One region of the Streptosporangium fragile genome, then DNA from elsewhere that is predicted to be linked to it. Evidence: predicted binding sites of a transcription regulator. Region 1 holds the regulator's gene; the other holds the start of a gene.
The links. Region 1 encodes HrcA, which represses chaperone genes, less so after heat shock. Its sites were predicted from a motif close to TTGGCACTCTCNNNNNGAGAGTGCCAA; they were not measured.
Positions count from the first base shown of each region.

Region 1 (4,416 bases):
GGATGGCGCGGACGCGCCCGTCCCCTCGGGTCACCGGACGCCGCCCGCGCGCACGCGCCGGGGGCGGACACCGGCTGCCGCGGTGAAAGGCGGCCGCACGCGCGTGCCCGGAAGGTACGGGTCGCGGGCCCGGTCCGCTCCGAACCCGGTCCGTCCGCGTTTCACCAGCGGCCCGTGCGCGCCTGCACGATGGCGGCCGCGGCGACTCCGGCCGTCGAGGTGCGCAGCACCGTCGGCCCGAGCAACGCCGGCACCGCCTCCGCCGCGCGGAACGCGGCGATCTCCTCCTCGGCGACCCCGCCTTCGGGGCCGACCACCACGACGATGTCGCCCTCTCCGGGAAGCGGCAGGGTGGAGAGGGGGCCGGAAGCCTCCTCGTGCAGGACGATGCCGAGCGCCGCCGCCGACAGCAGCTTGGCGACCGTCGCGGTCGTGGCGAGCTCGGCCACCTCCGGCAGGTGAAAGCGGCGCGCCTGCTTGCCCGCCTCGCGCGCCGTGGAGCGCCAGCGGGCCAGCGACCTGGCGCCCCGCTCACCCTTCCACTGGGTGACGCACCTGGCCGCCGCCCAGGGGACGATCACATCGACCCCGGCCTCGGTCATCATCTCCACGGCCAGCTCGCCCCGGTCGCCCTTGGGCAGGCCCTGGACGACGACCAGGCGAGGGCTGGGCACCGGCACGTCGTAGCGGCGCAGCACCTCGACCCGGAGCGAGTCCTTGCCCGCGTCGAGCACGACGCACTCGGCCACGGTGCCCGCGCCGTCCGTCAGGTCGAGCCGCTCCCCGGCCCGGAGCCGGCGTACGGCCGCCGCGTGACGGCCCTCGGGCCCGCCGAAGGTGAACTCCGGGCGGGCCAGGTCTGCGGGGTCGGCCAGGAAGACCGGGACGGTCATCGGCCGCCGGGCCCGGCGGGACGGGAACCGGCACCGTCGGCGAAACGGGAACCGGCGCCGTCAGCGGCCATTGAAGGCGTCCCGCAGGCGGGAGAAGAAGCCCTGCTGGCCGGGGGCGAACTTGCCGGGCGGCCGCTCCTCGCCGCGGAGCCTGGCGAGCTCCCGCAGCAGTTCCTCCTGGGCCGGGTCGAGGCGGGCCGGGGTCTCCACGTTGACGTGGATCATCAGGTCGCCGCGGCCGGTCTCGTTCAGGCGCTGCACGCCCCGGCCGTAGAGCGGGATCGTCTGGCCCGACTGCGTGCCGGGACGGATATCCAGCTCCTCGGCGCCGTCGAGCGTCTCCATGGTCAGCATGGTGCCGAGCGCGGCCGCGGTCATCGGGATCTGCACGGTGCAGTGCAGGTCGTCGCCGCGACGCTCGAAGATCTCGTGCGGGCGCTCGACGATCTCCAGGAACAGGTCTCCGGGAGGGCCGCCGCCCGGCCCGACCTCGCCCTCACCGGCGAGCTGGATGTGGGTGCCGTCCTCCACACCGGCCGGGATGCGGACCTTGATCGTCCGGCGGGTGCGGACCCGGCCGTCGCCGGAGCACTCCTGGCAGGGGTGGCGGATGATCGAGCCGAAGCCCCCGCACTGGGGACACGGCCGGGAGGTCATGACCTGGCCGAGGAAGGAGCGGGTGACCTGGGAGACCTCACCGCGGCCGTGGCACATGTCACAGGTGTCGGGGTGGGTGCCGGGCGCGGCTCCGGCGCCCGAACAGACCTCGCAGACCACGGCCGTGTCGACGACCAGCTCTCGTGTGGTGCCGAAGGCCGCCTCGCGCAGGTCGAGCTCGACCCGGATGGTGGCGTTGCGACCGCGGCGGGCGCGGGAGCGCGGGCCGCGCCCACCGCCGGCGCCCGCGGCCCCGAAGAAGGCGTCCATGATGTCGCTGAACGGGAAGCCCGCGCCGAACCCGCCTGCACCGCCCCCGCCCGGGGAGAACGGGTCGGCCCCCATGTCGTACATCTGGCGCTTGCTGGAGTCGGACAGGACCTCGTAGGCCTGCGTGATCTCCTTGAAGCGCTCCTGCGTCTCGGGATCGGGGTTGACGTCGGGGTGCAGCTCGCGCGCCAGGCGGCGGTACGCCTTCTTGATCTCTTCCGGACTGGCGTCGCGGCGCACCCCGAGGGTGCCGTAGTAGTCGCTCTTAGCCACTGTTCGTTGACCTCTTAGGATGCAGCCAGGATCTGGCTGACGTAGCGTGCCACCGCGCGCACCGCGCCCATCGTGACCGGATAGTCCATTCGCGTCGGGCCCAGCACACCGAGCCGGGCCAGTTGTTTGTCCCCCGAACCGTACCCGGCGGCGACGATGGACGTGCCCTTAAGGCCGGTATAAGGGTTCTCCGAACCGATCCGCACGGTCACCGCCGACCGGTCGGAGGTCTCACCGAGCAGTCGCATGAGCACGACCTGCTCTTCCAGCGCCTCGAGGACCTCACGGAGCCCGACGGTGAAGTCGGCTCCCGCGAGGTTGGCCGCCCCGGCGAAGACGATCTTCTCGTCGCGCCGCTCCACCAGCGACTCCAGCAGCACCGAGAGGATCGCGGTCGCCAGCGGCCGGTCCTCGGGGGGCAGTCGCCCGGGCAGATCGGCGACCTTGTCGGGGACGCTGGTGAGCCCGCAGCCGTCGAGTGAGGCGTTGAGCACCGCCCGCAGGTGGGCGACACGGTTCTCGTCCACGAGGTCGGCCAGCTCGACCACGCGCTGCTCGACCCGCCCGGTGTTGGTGATGAGCACGAACATCAGCCGACGCTCGCTCAGCGGCACCAGCTCCACGTGCCGGACCGTCGAGTTGCTCATCGTGGGGTATTGCACCACGGCGACCTGCCGGGTGAGCTGGGCCAGCAGCCGGACCGTTCGCGTGACGACGTCGTCGATGTCCACCGCGCCGGCGAGGAAGCTCTCGATGGCCCTCCGCTCGGCGGCCGACAACGGCTTCACCTGCGAAAGCCTGTCGACGAAGAGCCGGTAGCCCTTGTCCGTGGGCACCCGGCCCGCGCTGGTGTGGGGCTGGGCGATGTAGCCCTGCTCCTCCAGCACCGCCATGTCGTTGCGGATGGTCGCCGGCGACACACCCAGGTTGTGCCGCTCGGTGAGAGCCTTGGACCCCACCGGCTCATTGGTGGACACGTAGTCCTCGACGATGGCGCGCAGCACGGCGAGCTTCCGGTCGTCGACCAACGTGGTCACCTCCCTGCCTGCGTCCAAACGGGAAACACGAGGCTTGGCACTCTGTGTTCCCGAGTGCCAAGTGTACGGCCCCTGTCCGGAAGGTGCGATAAGCAGGAGCTGCGGATGACGGGAGCAAGTCGTTGGCAAGTCAACTGCTATCCCGATCCAAGTGTCACCCGGCACTATTCGTGTATGTCTAATAATTTCGGATCTTCTCCGGGTGGCCCCCCGCAGGGACCCGGTTACGGCGCATCCCAGCAGCCGTACGGCCAGCAGTACCAACAGGGCAGTCCGTCCTACGGTTACCCCACCCCCAACTACGGGCCCCCGCAGGGAACACCGGCCAAGACGAAGGTCAAGCCCAGCCTCGGTTGGATCTTCGGTTCCTGGCTCGTCGCGTTCCTCAGCATCGGCGTCGGGGTCCTCGTCCTCTACAACGGTGCCGCCGGGGCCGCCGACGCGATCACCGACGCCGCCCCCACCAAGTCCTTCGCCGCCGGCGAGGCCGTGACGGTCAAGCTCGACCCGGCGGACAAGCCCGCGCTCTACGTCTCCGCCACCAGCCCGACCAACTACGAGTGCGCGATCGAGGGCGGCGAGACCCCGCCCAGGCTGGAGAAGGCGGCCGTCTCCCAGACCGTCACCCTCAACGGCGACGTCTGGGAGATGGGCCTGCGGATCGGGGTGGACAAGGCGGGCGACTACCAGGTCCGTTGCACCGCCGACGACGCGAGTGTCGTCAAGTTCGGCGTGGGCAAGGAGCTCGCCCTCGGCTCGGCGGTGAGCGGAGCGCTGGGCGGGGTCGCCGCCGGGCTCGGCATCCCCCTGGTGTTCTTCCTGGTGGCGATCATCATGACGATCGTCGTGCTGGTCAAGCGGAGCGGCGCCCGCAAGCGCCAGGCCGCGGCCGCCGCCGCGTCGGGACAGTGGGGACAGCCCGGACCGTACGGTAGGTGACGACCGCGTTTGCTACCGTCCACATGATCCCTGACACGAGACGGTGGGCGGTCGGCGATGTACGAGCGTGACGTTCTGGCGGGAGACTGGCGGCGCCCCCGCAGGGGGAAGATCCCCCAGGTTCCCGCGGAGCTCGGCCTGGTGGTCGAGGATGCCGAGGGAGGCTTCTGCGGCGCCGTGGTGGCCTGCGACAAGGAGGCCGTCACCCTGGAGGACCGGTTCGGGCGCCGGCGGGTGTTCCCGCTGGACCCGGCCGCGTTCCTCCTGGAGGGCAAGGTGGTCACGCTCGTACGGCAGCCTGAGGCGCCGCGCGCTCCCCGGCGCAGCGCCTCGGGTTCCATCGCGGT
Region 1 covers NZ_BAAAVI010000006.1:115,097-119,512, reverse strand. Annotated here, with positions in the region: gene ABD841_RS06150 (16S rRNA (uracil(1498)-N(3))-methyltransferase) at 162-893, opposite strand; gene dnaJ (molecular chaperone DnaJ) at 954-2,093, opposite strand; gene hrcA (heat-inducible transcriptional repressor HrcA) at 2,108-3,121, opposite strand; gene ABD841_RS06135 (hypothetical protein) at 3,305-4,069, shown strand; gene ABD841_RS06130 (DUF3097 domain-containing protein) at 4,127-4,416, shown strand, end outside.

Region 2 (4,416 bases), on a different contig from region 1:
CAGCATGGGCTGCAGATCAGAGCGAACGGCCTGTCAACGATCCGGGTCAGAATGACCACCGCGGATTCACCGCCGGACAGCCGCAGGTCCTTTCTGAGCCGCTCGACGTCGACCGCCGAGCCCCGCTTCTTGATCGTCACATTGCCGACCCCGCGCTCGCGGAGCGCCGCCCGCAGCCGCTTCAGCGAGAACGGGAGCGTCTCGTGCACCTCGTACCGCGACGCCCACTGGGTCGGCGTCGCGGTGTCGCCGGTGATGTAGGCGATGCGCGGGTCGAGCAGGCGCCCGCCGACCGCGGCGGCGACCTCCGCGACCAGGTGGGCGCGGATCGCCGCGCCGTCCGGCTCGTAGACGAACCGGCCGACCGGGCCGGTCTCCGCCCCGCCGAGATCCGGGTCGGGCGTCATCGTGGCGCCGGACGGCAGGATCGTGGCCCTGCGCTCCACCCCGCCCGCCAGCGAACCGCACCAGATCACGGCCTCCTTGACGTCGCCCCGGTGCGAGACCCACTCCGCCTCCGCCCCGGCGGGGACGAACTCGTAGGGGATCCCGGGGGCGACCTTCAGGCAGGCCGCCTCCGCCCCGGCCACCATCTCCAGCACGGCGGGCCAGGGCGGCGAGTAGGCCATCGGGTCGAACGTCCTGCCCCGCGCCGTGCGGCGCGCCGGGTCGGCGAACAGCACGTCGAAGGCGGCCGGATCGAGCGACGAGGCGTCGGCCGCGCGGACCGAGACCCGGTCGCCCAGCCCCAGGGCCTCGGCGTTGGCCCGGGCGACCGCCGCGGTGAGCGGGTCGGCGTCGACGGCCTCGACGGTGCATCCGGCCCTGGCCAGAGCCAGCAGGTCCCCGCCGATGCCGCAGCAGACGTCGGCCACCCGCGAGCCGGCGGGGACACGCCGCGCCCGGTGGTCGGCGACCTCGCGGCGGGTGGCCTGTTCCAGGCCCGCCGGGGTGAAGTACATCAGGTCGGCGTCCGCGCCGAACTTCTCCCTCGCGCGCCGTCTGAGCCCGGCCTGGGTGAGCGCCGCCGAAACCAGCCCGGCGTCGTAGCGACGCCTCAACCGCGTCACCGCCACGACCGGGTCGTCCCCGGCGACCTGCGCCGCGGCGTCCAGGGCCTCCTGGCCGAGCGGGGTCAGCAGCTCCTTGAACGCGTCGAGGTTCACACCCCCCGACGCTACCGCCTCAGTCGGGCAGCTCGGTGAGGTCGATGTCGACAGGGAACGGATCGGCGACCTTGAGGCGGTCGCGGTGGATGCCGGTCGGAACGTAGGAGCGGGTGACGGGATCGAGCTGGTACACGTGGACGACCGGCTCGTCCGCGTTGTTCTCCACCAGCCAGAAGTGCCGGATGCCGGCCTCGGCGTAGCGCCTCGGCTTCACCTGGCGGTCGCGGAACTCCGACTCGGGGGAGACCACCTCGATCACCAGGTGGACCTCGTCGGGCGCGTAGGAGGTACGGGACCGGTCCTTCGCCGCTTCCCGGCCGACCACCACGACGTCCGGGCACGGGCGCTGCCTCGGGCCGAGGGTGACGTCCATCTGCATCACCGCCTTGAGGTCGTCGGGCGCCTGCTCGTTGAGGGCGGTTCGCAGGCCGTACAGGACGTACTCGTGGAAACGTCTCTGGGGGGACATGAGGATGAGGGCTCCGTCGACGAGTTCGGCGTGCTTGAACAGGTCCAGCTCGTCGTTGGGGCCGTCGGTGGGAAGCCGGTCGAGGTCGTCGGCCGTCCACCCTCCCGGGGGAGGGAGGGGCCAGTTCGCGAGCGGGTCGCGGGCCTCTCCCGGAGCGCTCGCCTTCTCGCTGAGCGTGCTGGTCACATCGCTCACCGTAGTGTCGTCGCGCTCACCGTGAGTAGCCATTCGGTCACATTCCCGTCGCTGCTCGGTTGTCCCCTCCATGTGCATGTTCCCCCATCCTGCGATGCCTGTCCCCGGTACGCCACCGGACGGTGCGGATGGTTCGAGTGGGGCTTGACGTTCGCCTGAAGCGCAGAAGGGGTGGCTCGTGTTGACTGTCAAGGCCACCTTGCATACTGTTCCGTATTGGCACTCTCCCAGTGAGAGTGCCAATCCATGCGACGAGGTCAGGTCTGACACCCGCGACGGCAGACCGCTGGTCGCCTCTTCTAGATCATTCAAATCTGAAGGGGAGGTCCGACGTGACGACCGCCACCAAGGTTCCCGTTAAGCCGCTCGGCGACCGCATCGTGGTCCAGCCGCTTGAGGCCGAGCAGACCACGGCTTCCGGCCTGGTCATCCCGGACACCGCCAAGGAGAAGCCGCAGGAGGGCAAGGTCCTCGCGGTGGGTCCGGGCAACTGGGACGAGGACGGCGAGAAGCGCATCCCGCTCGACGTCAAGGAGGGCGACGTCGTCCTCTACAGCAAGTACGGCGGCACCGAGGTGAAGTACGGCGGCGAGGAGTACCTCGTGCTCTCCGCCCGTGACGTGCTCGCCATCATCGAGAAGTAGTTCTCGCTTCACCGAAGATGACGTATCGAGCCCCGGGTCGCGCGAGCGCCCGGGGCTTTGATGCGCTGACGTACTTACAGAGAGGATTGTCATGGCGAAGATCCTGTCGTTCGAGGAGGACGCGCGCCGAGCCCTCGAGCGCGGCGTTAACGCCCTCGCCGACGCCGTCAAGGTGACGCTCGGCCCGCGGGGCCGCAACGTCGTCATCGACAAGAAGTTCGGCGCGCCGACCATCACCAACGACGGTGTCACCATCGCCCGCGAGGTCGAGCTGGAGGGCCGGTACGAGAACCTCGGCGCGCAGCTGGCCAAGGAAGTCGCGACCAAGACCAACGACATCGCCGGTGACGGCACCACCACGGCGACCGTCCTGGCCCAGGCGATGGTCCGCGAGGGCCTGCGCAACGTCGCCGCCGGCGCCCAGCCGCTCTCGCTCAAGCGCGGGATCGACCTCGCGGCCAAGGCCGTCAGCGACAAGCTGATCGAGTCGGCCCGCCCGGTCGAGGACAAGAAGGAGATCGCGAACGTCGCGACGATCTCGGCCCAGGACGCCAAGATCGGTGAGCTGATCGCCGAGGCGTTCGACAAGGTGGGCAAGGACGGTGTCATCACCGTCGAGGAGTCCAACAGCATGGGCCTGGAGCTGGAGTTCACCGAGGGCCTCCAGTTCGACAAGGGTTACCTGTCGCCCTACATGGTGACCGACCAGGAGCGCATGGAGGCGGTCCTGGAGGACCCCTACATCCTGATCAACCAGAACAAGATCTCCTCCGTGGCCGACTTCCTGCCGCTGCTGGAGAAGGTCGCGCAGACCAAGAAGCCGCTGCTGGTCATCGCCGAGGACGTCGAGGGCGAGGCGCTCGCGGTCCTGGTCACCAACAAGATCCGCGGCACCTTCACCTCCGTCGCCGTCAAGGCGCCGGGCTTCGGTGACCGCCGCAAGGCCATGCTGCAGGACATCGCCATCCTCACCGGCGGCCAGGTCGTCAGCGAGGAGGTCGGCCTCAAGCTGGAGCACGTCGGCCTGGAGGTGCTGGGCACCGCCCGCCGCGTCGCCATCACCAAGGACGCCACCACCATCGTGGACGGTGCCGGCGACGCCCAGGCGATCGCCGACCGGGTCAAGGAGATCAAGCTCGCGATCGAGCAGTCCGACTCCGACTGGGACCGCGAGAAGCTGCAGGAGCGCCTGGCCAAGCTCTCCGGCGGCGTCTGCGTGCTGAAGGTCGGCGCGGCCACCGAGGTCGAGCTCAAGGAGAAGAAGCACCGCCTTGAGGACGCGATCTCGGCGACCCGCGCGGCGATCGAGGAGGGCATCGTCTCCGGTGGTGGCTCCGCGCTCGTCCACGTCTCCAAGGTCCTCGACGACCTGGGCCTGTCCGGCGACGAGGCGACCGGTGTCTCCGTGGTCCGCAGGGCGCTCGTCGAGCCCGCCCGCTGGATCGCCGAGAACGCCGGTCTGGAGGGCTACGTCGTGACGGCCAAGGTCTCGGAGCTGTCCGTCGGCCACGGCCTCAACGCCGCGACCGGCGAGTACGGCGACCTGGTCGCCCAGGGCGTCATCGACCCGGTCAAGGTCACCCGCTCGGCCGTCCAGAACGCGGCCTCCATCGCCGGCATGCTGCTGACGACCGAGGCCCTCGTGGTGGACAAGCCCGAGGAGGAGGCCCCGGCCGCCGCCGGTGGCCACGGCCACGGTCACGGCCACGGCCACTGATCCCCAGCGGTCCCGCACGGCTCGCGTCTCCCCGGGAGGCGCGAGCCGTTCGCGTTTCGAGACCGCGGACGCGAGCCGTCCGCGTTTTGCGGTAAACCGAAAGCGGTACCAAAGCGTCATCGCGCGGCGCGCGGAAGGCCAAACGTCGTTCTAACGAATAGCCGACGTATTTAGCAATCGAATGAAATATTCGCACATACCGCAGCCGTTACGGTCGTCACC
Region 2 covers NZ_BAAAVI010000014.1:7,525-11,940, reverse strand. Annotated here, with positions in the region: gene ABD841_RS11590 (class I SAM-dependent methyltransferase) at 1-1,166, opposite strand, end outside; gene ABD841_RS11585 (Uma2 family endonuclease) at 1,186-1,866, opposite strand; gene groES (co-chaperone GroES) at 2,166-2,477, shown strand; gene groL (chaperonin GroEL) at 2,569-4,194, shown strand.
Region 2: the regulator HrcA is predicted to act here: its motif matches at 2,050-2,076, upstream of groES (co-chaperone GroES).